Armatimonas rosea: one gene and its partners. The protein of the gene in region 2 interacts with the protein of the main gene of each other region in a pairwise test. Links are inferred from orthologs where the notes say so. Each region holds a gene or a part of one and is shown on either strand. Other genes may lie near its edges.

Region 1 (6,058 bases), on a different replicon or contig from region 2:
TTTCTGCTCCACGCTTCGTTTACAATTCCGCTTGGAGAAGTGCTTTGGCTTTTTTACGTGCGCTCTCTGGATCAAAAGGATGCACCCTACCCTCATCAATGGCAAAGTATGCCGCATCTAGAGCTATTGTGTCTTCTAACGCATCTAGAAGCTCTTCGATGAGGGGATCGTTGAAGTCTGCGGGAACAACAAAAAGGCCCTCTGCCAAGCCGATGGGGCGCTTTGCCGGACGGGGAAGAGGTGCCGTTACCTCCTCTTTGAGACTGTTTAGGATCAGTGTTGCAAGCTCCAGCCGCTCCTCAGGGGAGAGCTGTTTAATCTCGTTACCGTAGCGCTCGACAATATTGACCATGTTGGAATACTTCCTCTACTTGATCGCTGTGCTTACTCGGGTTGCTCGAAGTAGTCTTGGTCGATCCGTTTAACGATGTAGGTCTCTTGAATGCCCACGCCAAGGTTGTACTCGATCATCAGCGATGCGAGGCGCTTACCATCAATCAAGATGACTTTGTACTGAGGATTCTTCTTCGCCGCTTTTTGTGCATCCTCGGTGAATGCCGAAGTCGTGAGAAGGACGCCTTTATTTGCTCCGTTGTTGACCAGGCTTCCAATGAATCCTTGAACCGCTGGACTTCCGACATTCTCCTTCCAGCGTTTTGCCTGTAGGTAGATAATATCAAGCCCTAGACGATCTTCGTTGATGATTCCGTCTATCCCACCATCGCCGCTTTTTCCTACCGTTTTTCCTGCATCCTCACGGGAGCCACCGTAACCCATAGCCAGCATCAAATCCACGACAAGGCGCTCAAAAAAGGCAGGAGGCATCTGCTTCACTTTATCGAGAATATCCGAGGCGAGCTTCTCATTTACCTCCACCCAAATGCGCTGGAGGGTCTCTTCAGGAGTTTCTAGTGGGAGTGTCGGGGCAGCGGTTGCTGCTGGTGTTTTGGCTTTAGTTTTATTCTTGAAGGCGACAAACTCGGGGAATTGATCTAAAAACTTCCCATCGATCTTGGCAGGTGGATCCGTTAGAACTTTCTGACCCTGGGCAGTAATTTTCACCATACCTTTACTTGGTGATTCAATCAATCCCGCTTGTTTTAAGTAGGACTTTGCCCACCCTATTCTGCTGACGTAGGTTGCTATGCCGCTTGGGATTGTCTCTGCTTTATCGGAGGGGGTGAGCTTAAATTCTTGGGCCAGCTCGTCGCAAACTACTTTCAAAGGCTTTGGAGCAGTAGCGACGCATTTCAGGAGTGGCAGCATGAACGTCTGGTAATCTGGGACAGGCATAGCGTATTTTACTCCACCCAGGCTTTCTGGTGGCCGCCTCCTAGCATGCGCCGGACTTGCTCGATCAGGCCTTCGTCGGGGTCCACGAGGATGGGGGTCTTGATGAGGTACTCGCCGCTGCCTGTCTCGGCGTGGACAACGAGAGGGGAGCCGCCTTCTTTGCTGCCGAACATCTCTTTCACCATCCCGAGCAGGGTGCGGTTGCTGCCGTCGATACGGACGTGCACCGTGCGCGGGCGGGCGTCGGCGGCCATGGCGTTCTCGACAATGCGCTCCACCTTATCGGCGATCAGCTCGACCTGGACATTTTTATCCGCGGCGGCGGGCTCTCCACCTTCTTCCGCCGCCTCAGACTTCAGGATGCGCTCCCGGTGCTGGGCGCGACCGATAATGGCGACCACAGAGTTGACGATGCAGTACTTGCCCCACTCGGCGGCGCACTTGGGGAAGAGCGTCACGCTGAGGGAGCCGCTGGTGTCTTCCAGGGTCACAAAGAGCATCGCGCTACCGGTCTTGGTGTACTTGGTGCGCACCTCCGTGATCATCCCCCCGACCGTCACCTGCTGGTTGGGCGTGCTCTCGCTGATCTGGTCGGCGCGCCAGGCACGCCACTTGCGGCGCAGCTCGGGCTCGAAGGGCTTGACGGGGTGCTCGGTAAGGTAGAGGCCCAGCAGCTCCTTCTCCCAGCCCAGCCAGACCCCGCGCGGGTGGTCCGGGACATTGGGCAAGGGCTGCACCGACTCCACCGCCGCCGCATCCTCCCCAGCATCATCGCCCCAGAGCGAGATCAGGCCGGCCTTGGCGTCTTTTGCACCACGAGCCGCCGCGGCCACGGCATCGTCGAGGGTCTCCATCAAGGCGCGCCGGTTGGGGTGGATACTCTTGAAGGTCCCCGCCTTGATCAGCATCTCGATCACGGACTTGGAGGTCAGGCCCTCGGCAAAGACCCGCGTGCAGAAGTCGGGGAGGCTGTGGAACTTGCCGCCCTTGGCACGGGCCGCCAGGATGGTCTCGATAGGGGCCTTGCCCACATTCTTGATCGCCAGCAGCCCAAAGCGGATCGCGCCCTCGTACTTCTTCGTGTCGGTGGGCTCGCTGACGGTGAAGTCGGCCTCGGACTCATTGACATCGGGGGGGAGAATCTCGATCCCGAGGCGGTCGCACTCCTCCAGCGTATTGACGACTTTGTCGGTCTTTTCGACATAGGCCGCCATCAGCGCCGCGAGGTACTCGGCGGTGTAGTTGGCCTTCATGTAGGCGGTCTGGTAGGCCACCATCGCGTAGCAGGCGGCGTGGGCACCGTTGAAGGCGTAGCCGGCGAAGGGCTCGATATCGGCGAAGATCTTCTCCGCGGACTTGGCGCTCACCCCGCGCTCCTTGGCCCCCTCCATGAAGATGCCCTTCTGCTTGTCCATGTAGGCCTTTTGCTTTTTCCCCATGGCGCGGCGTAGCAGGTCGGCTTGGCCCAGGGTCAGCCCGCCCACGGCTTGGACAATCTTCAGAACCTGGTCCTGGTAGACAATCACCCCGTAGGTCTCTTTGAGGATCGGCTCTAGGAGCGGGTGCTCATACTCGATCTTGGTGGGGTCGAACTTGGACTGGATAAAGCGCGGGATGTGGGCCAGCGGGCCGGGGCGGTAGAGCGCCACCATCGCGGCGAGCTCCTTGACCGAGTTGGGCTTGAGCTCGACCACGTACTTGCGCATCCCCGCCGACTCCAGCTGAAAGACCCCGGTCGTCTCGCCGCGCCCCAGCATGTCGTAGGCCTTCTGTGCCCGGGGATCGTCGTAGTTTAGGGGGATATCCCAGACATCGACCGTCTCGCCGCGGGTCTCTTTGATCAGCTTGACCGCGCGCCCCAGAATCGAGAGGTTGATGAGCCCGAGGAAGTCCATCTTCAGTAGCCCGATCGCCTCCAGCGAGCTGTGCGGGTACTGGGTCGCTAGGGAGCCGTCGTTGAGCTTGCGTAGCGGCGTGTACTCCACCAGCGGCCTGTCGGCGATCATGACTCCTGCGGCGTGGACCGACTCGTTGCGGGTGATGCCCTCGATCCGCTGGGCGGTGTCGATCAGCTTGCGTGCCAGCTCCTCGTTCTCGTAGGCCGCGACCATCTCGGGGTTGCCGGGGTAGTCCTTCTCCTCCCAGCCGTACATGGCCCGCTTGATGGAGATTCCCAGTGGCAGGGCGGGGATCATGCGCGCGATCCGGTCCACATCGGGCAGGGGCATCGCCAGCGCGCGCCCTGCATCGCGCAGAGCGGCCTTGGCGCCCAGCGTTCCAAAGGTGGTGATGTAGCTGACGTTGTCCTTGCCGTACTGCTTGGTGACATGCTCGATCACCTCGGCGCGGCGCGTGTCCTCGAAGTCCATGTCGATATCGGGCATGGTCACGCGCTCGGGGTTGAGGAAGCGCTCGAAGGTCAGGTTGTACTCCACGGGGTCGAGGTCGGTAATCCCTAAACAGTACGACGCCAGCGAGCCCGCCGCCGAGCCACGGACCCCAAAGAAGATGCCGCTCGTGCGGGCGTGCTGGGCGATATCCCGGACAATCAGGAAGTACTGGGCAAAGCCGGTCTTCTCGATAATGTCCAGCTCGTAGCTCAGGCGCTCCTTGTGCTCCAGCTCGTGCTTGGGCAGGCGGCGCTCCAGCCCCTCCCAGCACATGCGGGTCATCGTGGTCTGGGCATCGCTGCCAGGATCCACGCCCACGACCGGCATCGGGGCGCGCCCAACCTCGATCTCCAGGTTGACCTTCTCCGCGATCTCTAGCGTGTTCTCAATCGCATCCGGGGCGAAGTGCTCGAACTCGCCCATCATCTCGGCGTAGGTCTTTAAGTAAAACTCGCGCGGCTCGTAGCGCATGCGCTTGGGGTCATTCACCGTGGTGCCGGTCTGGATGCAGATCAGCACATCGTGCGGGTCGGCGTCCTCGGCGCGCAGGTAGTGGCTGTCGTTGGTCGCCACCATCTTGATGCCCATCTCGCGGCTAATGCGCTTGACCTGCTCATTGACATCCCACTGCCCGGTCGCATGGTGCCCCTGAACCTCTAAGTAAAAGTCATCCTTGAAGACCTCCCGGTACCACGCCGCGACGCTCTTGGCCTCTTCGTAGCCCTGCTTCATCACCGCCTGCGCCAGCTCGCCGCCCATACACGCCGAGCAGATAATCAGCCCCTCGCTGTACTCAGCAAGCAGCTCTTTGTCCACGCGCGGCTTGTAGTAAAACCCCTCCAGCGATGCCAGCGTCACGAGCTTCATCAGGTTCTTGTAGCCAGTCTCGTTCTTGGCCAGTGCCACCAGGTGGTGGTTGCCGTCTTTCTTAGGATCGCGGTCCTTGCGCCCCCGGGTCGCGACATAGAGCTCACTGCCCACCAGCGGCTTGATTCCCGCTGCACGCGCCGCCGTGTAGAACTCAAACGCGCCGTACATCACGCCATGGTCGGTGAGAGCGAGCGCGGGCATCTCCATCTCCACGGCGTACTTGACCATATCTTTGATCTTGGAAGCGCCATCTAGCAGGGAAAACTCGGAGTGGTTGTGGAGGTGGACAAACGGGGTGGACATGCGGCCATTATACCGGGCGAATCGGCGATTTCCCTGGGCGGTAAGACCGATAAATCGGCCTAGGGAGACGGAGGCGATTGAGGATTTGCGAAGCCCGTTAGAGTATCGTTCGGTGTGGTGCTGTCGTGGGAGTAGAAGACGACCTTGACGGGATTTCCGAAGACGGACTCTAGGATTTTCTCCTGGTGCAGGCGGCGAGCTAGCTCGATGTAGTGCGTAAAAAGAACTTCGGTGTCGCCCATGAAGCTTAAGAAGGCATCGCGAAAGGGATGTCCGGGCAGGGTCACGGTGAGGGGAGTAAAGCGCGGGAGAGCACTCGGCTCTGCGTGGCACTCCACGGAGAGGGAGACCTCCTGGTTGTAGGTAAAGGAGACGTGTGTGATCGGCCCCTCCCAAGCACGGAGAACCTCCAGCACCGAATCGTAGAGGGTGGGCTCAAAGGAGCTAATCTGGTCGTGGTAGAGCGTGTTGGCGCGGAGCCAGGTGGCGAAGTCGGCAAAGTCACAGAGGCCCGAGGTAGTGAGCTGGCGGACTCCTGGAAAGCTGGCGGGATCGTCGAGGACGCGGTCGCAGTCGGGGAGCTGGAGACAGAAGACCTCCTCGTTGTCCTCGCTTCCGGTAAGCGCATCGGCGACAACCGGGAGCCACTCGGGGGGGATGGGGAGCTGCTGGCGGAAGTAGTTCCAGCGGGCTTCGTCCGACTGGGGACCAAGCCAGCCCCAAAACATCCCGATGTAGGACTCGCCTGGTCCCATGCGCCAGTGAATGTCGTAGGGTGACGTATCTGGATATGCTTTCCAGGGAGGGATGGGGGGCTGTGAGGGATCAGGCTCTGTCATGTGAATGATAATGAAGTGTACCTAAGAGAGGCATGGGGCCAAATAAGCGGGTGCACGGATTGGGTAAAATCTGGACATGAAACGCTGGCTGAGCACTCTCTTTAAGCCCGCTCCTTCTGTGCCTGCAGAGCCTCTCCCGCCGTCTCCTGATCAGCTCCGGGCTTGGGAGCTCTCGGAAGCGGAGTGGGTGCGGGAGAAGCTGATGAAGACACCGCTCAATCGGCTGATAACCATTCACGGTATCCCGGTCAAGATAAAGATGGAGCTCGCGGCGCAAGGGGTTTCCAACATTCAGGAGCTGGTTCAGAGCTGGGACACGCTTCGTATTTCTCCGCCCTATCGAGCGATGGTTGGGAGCTGGTT
Region 2 (4,975 bases):
CCCGAGGCAAGCCCCGTAATCACCGCCGCAGAAGCCTGGCTGAAAAACGCGGCGGGCGCCCTCACCCCCGAGCACCTCGCGGCCACGATTGCGGCGCGCTACGGCAAAGACCGGACGTTTTCGGTGCCGATCTTGACCATGTGCGCTCTGGCAGGCCGGCTTGGCGACGGCGAAGCGGCCTGGCGCGTGATCCCTCGCCTGCCCTTCGAGCTGGCCGCACTGCCACACACCTGGTTCCAGTGGCTCCAGCTCCCGGTTGTCAGCTACGCCCTCCCGGCGCTGATCGCAATCGGGCAGGTCGGCCACCACCTCCACCCGACTGGCAACCCCATCCTACGTGCCCTGCGCGAGCGGGCCCGCCCCAAGACCCTTGCCCTCCTGCAAGCCATCCAGCCCGAGGGCGGGGGTTTTCTCGAAGCGGCCCCCCTCACCAGCTTCGTGACGATGAGCCTCATTGCCTCGGGCAAGCGCGACTCCCCGGTGGTTGCCGCCGGGCTTGATTTCCTCGTGCGCTCCGCCCGCCCGGATGGGAGCTGGCCCATCGACACAAACCTTGCGACCTGGGTGACGACTCTGGCCATCAATGCGCTCTCGGCAAGCGGCCCCCTCCCCCTCACAACCGACGAGAAAGACACGCTCCGCACCTGGCTGCTCAACCAGCAGTACAGAGTGGAGCATCCCTACACCCACGCCGCGCCCGGTGGCTGGGCCTGGACCGACCTGCCCGGCGGGGTGCCCGATGCCGACGATACCGCGGGGGCGCTGATCGCCCTGCACCGGCTTGGCCCGGAGGCTCCTGGTGTGGCCGCTGCCGCGCAGCTCGGGGTCACGTGGCTTCTTGAGCTCCAGAACCGCGACGGCGGGATGCCGACCTTCTGCCGTGGCTGGGGCGCTCTGCCCTTTGACAGAAGCGGCGCCGATCTCACGGCCCACGCCCTCCTCGCCTGGAGCACCTGGCGAGAGCAGGTTCCGACGCCACTCCCGCAGCGTATCGACCAGGCCACCAAGAAGGCACTGGTCTATCTTGCCCGCCAGCAGCGCCCCGATGGCTCCTGGGTCCCGCTCTGGTTTGGCAACCACGCCGCCCCGCACGATGAGAACCCCACCTACGGCACCGCGCGGGTGCTCCTCGCCCTGTACTCCCTCCCGGAGAGCTCGACGCCCGCACAGGGCTGCAGAGAGAGAGGGCTCACCTGGCTCCTCAAGGCACAGAGCCCCAATGGAGGGTGGGGAGGCGACCAGGGAGTCGGACCCTCCCTCGAAGAAACGGGACTTGCCCTGCAAGCCCTCGCGCAAGCACGACGGGCCACGGGGGAATCGAGCGCGCTCGACACGGCACTTGCGCAAGGTCGGGAGTGGGTACGAAAGCACCTGCAGGAAGGCCACCACCACACTCCCGCTCCTATCGGGTTCTACTTTGCCAATCTCTGGTACTTTGAGAGGCTCTATCCCCTTCTCTTCAGCGCTGGAGCGACAGCGGGAACCGAGCTATAACTTGCTGAGGAACCGCCCCATGCGCTCCAGCGCCTCGGTGAGCTTGTTGGTCGCCGTGGCGTAGCAGCAGCGCACGTGGCCAATGCCGCCCTCGCCGAAGACATCGCCAGGGACCACCAAGACGCGCTCCTCTTTTAGCAGGCGCTCGGCGAACTCCTCGGACGAGAGGCCCGTTTTTTCGATGCTCGGGAAGGCATAGAACGCCCCGCCAGGCATGCGGCACTCCAGCCCCAGCTCATTGAGGCCCCTGACGAAAAGACGACGGCGGCGGTCGTAGTCGGCGACCATCTCGGCGGCGTCTTGCTCCGCGTTCTTGAGGGCCTCCAGCGCGGCGATCTGCGCGGTGATCGGGGCGCAGAGCATGGTGTACTGGTGGATCTTCATCATCATCTCGATGATCGGCGCGGGCGCGCAGGCGTAGCCGATCCGCCAGCCGGTCATGGCGTAGGCCTTGGAGAAGCCATTGAGGAGAATGGTCCGGTCTTTTGCGCCAGCAAGCGCGGGCACCGAGACATGCTCCGTGTCGTAGCAAAGCCGGTCGTAGATCTCATCGCTGAGGATGTAGAGATCGTGCTCGACCGCCATGTCCACCACCTTCTGGAGCCCCTCCCGGCTCATCACAGCACCGGTCGGGTTGGTCGGGTACGAGAGCAGGATCGCCTTGGTCTTCTCCGTGATCCGCTCCGCGATCGCCTCCGGGTGGGTGGCAAAGTCCGCGCTGGCCCGGGTGGGGACGGGCACGGGAACGCCGCCGGCAAACGCGACACAGGGGGCGTAGCTAACATAGCACGGCTCAGGGATCAGGACTTCGTCGCCGGGGTTGAGGATCGCGCGAAAGGCCGTGTCCAGCGCCTCCGAGACCCCGACCGTCACCAGCACCTCGGTGCGCGGGTTCCAGCCCGTGCCGTAGCGCTCGATGTGCTTGGCGACGATAGCTTCGCGCAGCTCCAGCAGGCCGTAGTTGCTCGTGTAGGTCGTGCGGCCCTTCTCCAGCGAGTAGATCGCCGCCTCGCGGATGCGCCAGGGAGTGACATAGTCCGGCTCGCCCACGCCCAGCGAGATCACATCGTCGAGCTCCGCCACCAGGTCAAAGAAGCGGCGAATCCCCGATGCCGGGGTGCTTCCGACAATATGCGAGAGGGATTTCATGGAGTCACCGCCAGTCTCTCATCGGTGGGCGTCTCCCCAAAGATATCGCCGTCGTCCTTGTACTTCTTCAGCAGAAAGTGGGTCGCCGTCCCCCGGACACCGTCGATGGTCGCCAGCTTCTCCGCCACGAAATTCGCGACTTCCTGCATCGTCTTGCCCTCAACCACCACTCTTAGATCTTGCGAGCCGGAGACCAGGTAGACACTGTGCACCTCGGGGTAGCGGTAGATTCGCTCCGCAATGCGGTCGTAGCCCGTGCCGCGCTCAGGCTGCGCCGCAACATCGATAAAGGCATAGACCCGGCCCGCGCCCGCCTTCTCCCAGTCGATCCGCGTCCGGTACGAGCGAATCACGCCCGCCTTCTCCGCCGCTGCCACCGTGGCCGCGACCTCCGCCTCGCTCTTGCCCGTCATCGCCGCCAGCTGCGCCGCGCTCAGGCGAGCGTCCTTCTCCAGAATCCGCAACACTTCCAGGTCCATAGGTTCCTCTAAACGAAAAAAGACCGGCTCACTTGCGTGGGCCGGTCTAAAAAGAAGTCTCTCGTTTTAAAGTGCTTCAGACAAAACCCAGCATCACGCCACGGCCACAGCAGCCGGAGCCGCCGCAGCCTGGGTAGCCGATGCCAGAGCTAGTCCAAAACACTTCACTGGTAGGCAGTATATCACACGAAATTTGCCGCTCTAACCCTGTATTCCTAGCGGTATTATAGAAAATACTATGATGACCTTCACGATCAGCACCGACCGAGCGCGCCTCGACTTCGCCGTGATCTACGCCTACCTCACCCAAGAGTCGTACTGGGCGCAGGGGATCTCTGAGGAGCTACAGCGGCGCGCGATCGAGAACTCCGTGTGCTTTGGGGTCTACGCCGACGGCACGGGGGAGCAAGTGGGCTTTGCCCGGCTCATCACCGACCACGCGACCTTTGCCTATCTCTGCGATGTCTTTATTCTCCCCGCGTTTCAGGGGCGGGGCCTGGGCAAGCAGCTGATGAGCGAGATCGAGGCCTACTTGCTCCCGCTCGGCTGTCGGCGCTGGGGGCTGGTCACCAAGGATGCCCACACGCTCTACGAGAAGTTCGGCTTCGAGGTCGAGCTGACGGGCCGCTGGATGACCCGCAAGTTCTCCGATATCTACACGCGCTAGCTACTTCAGCGCCTCCCCGAGCTCCTGGAGCCAGAGGGTCTCGGTGAGGAGCGCGATTCCCTCCGCAAGGTGGCGGCGGTAGGTGCTAAAGGGCAGGTCGAGCAGCTCGGCGGCCTTCTCTTGGGTGGGCGCGGGGCGGACATAGGTGTGGAGCAGGGCCCGGTAGGCGCGCTCGCGCTTGGGGTGACCTTGGAGCCCGGTCGCGGTCTCACGGATCAGGCTCTGGAGTACGGAGGCCCGCTCTTGAGGAGAGGCCTCACTTCCCCGTGTCCGCTCTGCGACAACTCGTGAGCGCAGGAGTGGGCTCTGTGCCAGGGTCTCTAGCCGGTCCAGGTGCTTGAGCGCGTCTCGTAGGGCGCCCTCGAAGGCGGGGCGGCTCAGCACGAGGTAGGTCTCCGCCGGGGTGGGGCGAGTCTGGGTGGTGCTCCCCGCCACTTCTTTCTCCCCGAGCACACGCAGCCACTCGGCGGGCGGCTGGACACGCCAGTCGTGGGTGAAGACACCGAGCGGGAAGCCATCGGCGGCGGATTCGGCGGGCGGGCAGCGCTTGGCCTCGGCGTAGGCAAAGACCGGCTCCCAGCGTGCGGGGTCGCGGATGGGGAAGAAGCTGTAGGCCAGGCGCGGGGTGACCAGGTAGTGCCGGACCGTATTGACCATCACCAGGCTCTGCACGGGCGAGACCGTGTGGTAGGTATCGGCCGCCATCCAGAACCGGAAGTAGGTCGCGGTCTCGCCGGGGCGTAGCGGCGCACTGCTCTCCACAAAGGCGAGGGCACTGTCAACAAGCGGGTCGAGGGCGCGGTCCTCAGGCAGCACTCTCTCCAGCGCGAGCCAGAGCACAAAGCCCAGGGGAGCGTTCCCCTCACCGCCACGAAAGACCAGGGTGGTCTGTGCGGGGTGGCCCCACCAGTGCCGGAAGCGCTGCGCCGCTAGCGGCCCCTCGTGCTTCTCCACCCAGCTCTCCAGGAGCGGGGCTTCGTCGGGGCGAGGGCTATCGGCGTAGGCACCGGCGTCTTGCCAGGTGAAGGCGGACTGGATCACGGGGTTGTCACGGTGCAGAAAGACATAGTCCCAGAGCAGGCGCTGCTGCTCGCGCTCGCTGGCCTCGGCGATCCGCTCGCCGTAGTAGCGACGGGCGCGGCGGTGGAGCTGCGCCCAGCGGTCTGGGTTGCGCCAGCGCAGGTCG
Region 3 (4,848 bases), on a different replicon or contig from region 2:
CGCACCGTAGCGGCTTCCCCAAGGAGCTCTCGTAGCCCCTCGGCGATGGCGTTGTGCATACCGTTAGGATAGACCTTTTGCACCGCCTCATGCTGTTGCTCGTGGAGGTTCTCCCCCCAAACCGTTACAATCATTGTCGTTCTCTCCAAAACAAAAAGCCCGGCACCTTCGTGCCGGGCTCCAAAACCAAGTTAGCGCATTCGACCGGCGAACTGGGGCTCCCAGCCACCTTGTACGGGACGGCTCCGGTAGTCGATAAAGATTCCCGCCATGAGCATCAGCCAGACAAAGCCAAGCACTGCCCAAAGGAAGGTCAGCTTGGTGCTTCCCTTGACGTTCATGAAGTTGCGCACGACCAGGTAGGCCTTGATGCTCGCCACAATCATGGCCACGACAAAGTTCCACCCTACCCACTTCATCGCCGCGCTCAGGTCGATGTAGTAGAGCAAGACCGTCACAATGAGCAGCACAAAGAGTCCTGCATAGGTCTGCCAGTAGAGAAGCGGCTTTGGGTGATCGATAACCTCGACCGCCGGGTGTACCCGCCCATGACCGTGGCTATCGTGTCCGTGTGTTATATCTGCCATCGTCTTTCCTTTACGAGATCAGGTACATCAGCGGGAACAGGAAGATCCACACGATGTCAACAAAGTGCCAGTACAAGCCAATCATTTCCAGCGGCATGTAGTCATCGACACAGGGATGCTTGATTCCATAGAAGAGAATCAAGAGGCCCATCATTAAGATTCCCAGGGAGACGTGGATTCCGTGTAGCCCGGTCATGGAGAAGTAGATACTCATGAACAGGCGAGCATGGTTCGCCTCAGAGAGGTACTTACTGTAGGAAGCATCCGGGACCGAGAAGGCGATTGTGTCCTTTGGAACCTCGGTGAGGCTCTGGTTGATCCCCCCCGCGACCTGCGCCGTCTGAGTCGCTGGGATCTCGAGCCCCTCTTCGGTTAGCTTTGCCCCCGCCTTCTCCGCCGCCTTCATCGCTGTCCAGGCCTCGTTTGCCCGAGGATTCTCATGGCCCTCGTGCCCGGCAGCATGTTCGGTCTTGAGGATGTAGAGAGCGCGTGCGTAGTTGAAGTTCCGGTCCGGATAGAGGCCTTCATGGAGCTTATTGGTGTACTCGAAGTACTTGACCACCATAAAGCCAAATGCACAACCTACCACCGTCAACAGCCAAAGGATAGTCTTGATCCGCTGCCCGATCTGAGCATTGTAGACCGCGAGCACCATAAAGAGTGAGCTGGTCAGCAGGACCGTGGTGTTGATCGTCCCCAGCCAAGGGAAGCCATTGTGCATCCCGAACCAGCCGTACTGGAGCAGGAACTGATGCGCCTCCAGGTAGGTGTTGAAGTACATCACCCGGTAGAGCGCGTAGGCAAGGAACAGCCCCCCAAAGAACATGATCTCCGTGACCAGGAATGACCACATCCCAACCAGGTAGCTCTCGTTTTGCTGGTCGATGTTCTCGTACTGCATCGAGACGCGCTGACCAGCACCGTGGGCGTGCTCAGCACCCGCGCCGGGCTCTAGAGCGTGGAGACTCATACGTGGGTTTCCTCTCGAACGGGTGCGACCGTCTCGTGATCGTGGTCATGAGCATGATCCAGAACGTCGTGTGCAGGATGCTCACCCGTGTACTCATACGCCTCCCAGGTGACGACGGGCGCTACCAGGAAGTTGTGGGTCACAGGCGGTGAGGGAATAGTCCACTCCAACCCGACAGCTCCCCAGGGGTTCGCGAGTGCCTTGGGGCCCTTGAACCACGACCACAGCAAGTAGCAGACAGGGAGGGCAAACCCAACACCAAGCACCGTAGAGCCTGCTGTCGAGGCAATGTGCCAGATCTGATACTCAGGAGCGTAGAAGTGATAGCGGCGGGGCATGCCCAGGTAGCCCACAATAAACTGCGGGAAGAAGGTCATGTTGAAGCCAACAAAGGTGATAATCGCCGAGAGCTTTGCGGGGAACTCGGGGTAGAGGCGCCCCGTGATCTTGGGCCACCAGTAGTGTAGCCCTCCCATGAAGCCCATCAGGGCTCCTCCCACCATGACATAGTGGAAGTGTGCCACCACAAAGTACGTTGCCGTGAGGTGGACGTCCGTGGCAAGGGACGACAGGAACAGGCCCGTGAGTCCACCCACCACGAAGAGACCGATAAAGCCCAGCGCAAAGAGCATGTGGCTGGAGAGCTCGACACTCCCCTTGAAGATGGTCGCGATCCAGTTAAAGACCTTGATCGCCGAGGGCACCGCCACGAGGAACGAGATAATCGAGAACACCATGCTCGAGTACATCGACTGAGCGGTCGCGAACATGTGGTGGCCCCAGACCACGAAGCCAAAGGCGGCAATCGCAAGGGAAGACATCGCCACAAACTCGTAGCCAAAGATGCGCTTCTTACAGTTGGCCGCGATGATCTCATTGGTGATTCCCAGCGCGGGAAGCATCATGATGTAGACCGCGGGGTGCGAGTAGAACCAGAACATGTGCTGGAAGAGCACCGGGTCGCCGCCCAGCTCCGGGGAGAAGAGGCCAAACCCGAGGGTGCGCTCCACCAGAACCATCAGAAGGGTCACCGCCACAACCGGCGTCCCCAGCATGATGATCACCGACGTTGCATACATCGCCCAGACAAACAGCGGCAGACGGAACCAGGTCATGCCCGCGGCGCGCATCTTGTGGACCGTGACGATAAAGTTCAGCCCGGTGAAGATCGACGAGAACCCTCCAAAGAAGACGCCTAGCAGACACAGCGCGACATTTCCATTCGCGTAGATACTAGAGTAAGGCGTGTAGAAGGTCCACCCGGTATCGACTCCTCCAGAGAAAAGGGAGATCAGGATAAACGTCCCTCCGGTCATGTAGACATACCAGGAGATAAGGTTTAGCCGCGGAAAGGCAAGGTCACGGGCACCAATCATCAGCGGGAGCGCAAAGTTCCCCAAGATCGCCGGGATCGCCGGGATCAGGAACAGGAACACCATGATGATGCCGTGGGCCGAGAACACTCGGTTGTAGGCCTCACTGGAGAGGATCTGTCCCTTGGGCGCGGTGAGCTCAAAGCGCACTAGGCCCGCTGCAAGCCCTCCCAGAAGGAAGAAGGCGGAGACGGAGAAGAGATACAAGAGCGCGATGCGCTTGTGGTCAACTGTCAGCAACCAGGACTTGATCGAGTGGTCGGTGTTGATGTAGTTTTCGTTATCAACTCCGTAGGGACTCTCTCCGTGAGCGGCGCGGGCATGACCGTGTGATGCCACAGGGACATCGTGACTATCCAAAGTACTCACGCTCATTTGTACTGTTCTCCTCCGTACATGTAACGGAACTGCTGGTTATCCGTGTCCGCAGGAATCGATTCCTGCGCCGGATGGCCCGCATCGGGCTCGTCCTTCGTTCCAATTGTCTTAATATAGGCATTGACCGCGAGGACATCCGCTTCAGATAGAACCCCCTTGTAAGGAGGCATCCCCTGGGGCCAGCCTGCCAGCGCAAACTCATTCGGGTAGAGAATGGCATTTCGCAGGTAGGCATCGTCGGCGGTAACCACCTTCCCTCCCACAAGCTGGCGGCTCTTGCCAAAGATCCCCGCAAGGGAGGGACCACGGCGGGTCGCGTCTGAGTTAGAGCCACCATGACAGCCAACACACTGGTACTTCTCGTAGAGAGCCTTGCCCTGCTGTGCAAGGGAGAGTGCCCCACGCTTGGCCTCGATCCCCCCTGGGCTCACCGCACGTACTCCCCCACTGGCAACCCACTTATCGTAGTCAGGGCGGCTCATGACATAGACCCAGCCCCCCATCTCGGAGTGCTGCGTGCCACAGTACATGTTGCAGTAGATATGGTACTTGCCCACACGGGTCGGCTTGACCCACATCTGGGTGTACTCCCCGGGCTGCACCTGGCGCTGCATGCGAAACTCTGGGACATAGAAGGCGTGAATGACATCCTGGGAGATCATGGTGAACTTGACCGGCTCGTCCACCGGGATATGGAGCTCGTTGTTCTCCCGAATCCCATTGGCGTGCTGCATGTGCCACATCCACTGCTTGCCAATGATGAAGATCTCCTTGGCATTCTTTGGCGGCTGGTAGACCTCACCAAAGAGCTTCGCGGACCAGACAAAGATCCCCAGTCCCAGAACGAGCGCAGGGAGGGTCCAAGCCATCTCAAGGCCCGTGTGGTGGTCCACAGGATTGGAGCGGTCTACATTGTTTCCACGTTGGTACCGCGCTACTAAGAAGATCAGCAACGCCAGCACGAGGACTGTCGAGACGACGGTCAGCGCGACAAGCGCAAAATAGAGCGCATCCACATTATTTGCGAACTCCGATGCTGCCGGAGCCCGCATAGGCATTTCACCCATTGGTAATCAAGCCTCTCTGTCAGACGTCTTGTTCACGACGTCTCCTCCCGAAGTTCGGGTTAACTGTTGTTCCCGGGCCTCGCGCCGGAAGTTAATGATCATAAACGAGCCAAGTGCCAGAATTGTCACCACGCCCAGTACCTGGGTCAAGCGAAACGCAGCGAGCCCGTAGGTATTGCGCTGCGGATCGTAGTGGTAGCAAAACAGCAAAACCTTCTCCGCCAGACTCCCAATCCGTCCCTGACCCGCTTCTGTCAGCGAGAGTCGCACGTCCTTCGGTGAGTAGCTCACGCCAAAGTGATAGCGCGAGATCTTGCCCTTGGGAGTCGCAACAAAGGTCGCACTAGCATGGGCATACTGGTCAGTGCGCGCATCGTAGACATACTTGTAGCCTAGCGCATCGGCAACCGCCCGGATGTCTTTCTCGTCACCGGTCAGAAAGTGAAACGACTTCTCGGCCCCGGCTAGCCCTA

Evidence for each region.
Region 1: the proteins of HNQ39_RS01475 (region 2) and HNQ39_RS18475 interact in binary tests that used the Escherichia coli proteins (3 or more experiments, as listed by UniProt). The link is inferred for Armatimonas rosea from one-to-one orthologs.
Region 3: the proteins of HNQ39_RS01475 (region 2) and HNQ39_RS14255 interact in binary tests that used the Escherichia coli proteins (3 or more experiments, as listed by UniProt). The link is inferred for Armatimonas rosea from one-to-one orthologs.

The regions. Positions count from the first base shown.
Region 1 is NZ_JACHGW010000003.1:748,471-754,528, forward strand. What follows is about bases 1,102-5,168. They hold HNQ39_RS18475 (DNA polymerase III subunit alpha), read right to left. Parts: upstream 4,857-5,168; coding sequence 1,302-4,856; downstream 1,102-1,301. Other genes in these bases: HNQ39_RS18470 (restriction endonuclease), read right to left, coding at 1,102-1,293; HNQ39_RS18480 (hypothetical protein), read right to left, coding at 4,916-5,168. Outside these bases: HNQ39_RS18465 (hypothetical protein), read right to left, coding at 20-352; more of HNQ39_RS18470, read right to left, coding at 385-1,101; more of HNQ39_RS18480, read right to left, coding at 5,169-5,695; HNQ39_RS18485 (hypothetical protein), read left to right, coding at 5,772-6,058. UniProt on the Escherichia coli protein: DNA polymerase III is a complex, multichain enzyme responsible for most of the replicative synthesis in bacteria. This DNA polymerase also exhibits 3' to 5' exonuclease activity. The alpha chain is the DNA polymerase catalytic subunit.
Region 2 is NZ_JACHGW010000001.1:343,559-348,533, reverse strand. What follows is about bases 567-3,550. They hold HNQ39_RS01475 (aminotransferase class I/II-fold pyridoxal phosphate-dependent enzyme), read right to left. Parts: upstream 2,644-3,550; coding sequence 1,489-2,643; downstream 567-1,488. Other genes in these bases: HNQ39_RS01465 (GNAT family N-acetyltransferase), read left to right, coding at 3,361-3,550; HNQ39_RS01470 (Lrp/AsnC family transcriptional regulator), read right to left, coding at 2,640-3,122; HNQ39_RS01480 (prenyltransferase/squalene oxidase repeat-containing protein), read left to right, coding at 567-1,494. Also shown: more of HNQ39_RS01480, read left to right, coding at 1-566; more of HNQ39_RS01465, read left to right, coding at 3,551-3,789; HNQ39_RS01460 (ATP-binding protein), read right to left, coding at 3,790-4,975. UniProt on the Escherichia coli protein: Shows aminotransferase activity with methionine and histidine as substrates, and to a lesser extent also with phenylalanine.
Region 3 is NZ_JACHGW010000002.1:1,360,488-1,365,335, reverse strand. What follows is about bases 878-3,734. They hold HNQ39_RS14255 (cytochrome c oxidase subunit I), read right to left. Parts: upstream 3,201-3,734; coding sequence 1,554-3,200; downstream 878-1,553. Other genes in these bases: coxB (cytochrome c oxidase subunit II), read right to left, coding at 3,302-3,734; HNQ39_RS14260 (cytochrome c oxidase subunit 3), read right to left, coding at 878-1,557. Outside these bases: HNQ39_RS14270 (ThuA domain-containing protein), read right to left, coding at 1-134; HNQ39_RS14265 (cytochrome C oxidase subunit IV family protein), read right to left, coding at 192-587; more of HNQ39_RS14260, read right to left, coding at 598-877; more of coxB, read right to left, coding at 3,735-4,360; HNQ39_RS14245 (SCO family protein), read right to left, coding at 4,382-4,848. UniProt on the Escherichia coli protein: Cytochrome bo(3) ubiquinol oxidase is the terminal enzyme in the aerobic respiratory chain of E.coli that predominates when cells are grown at high aeration.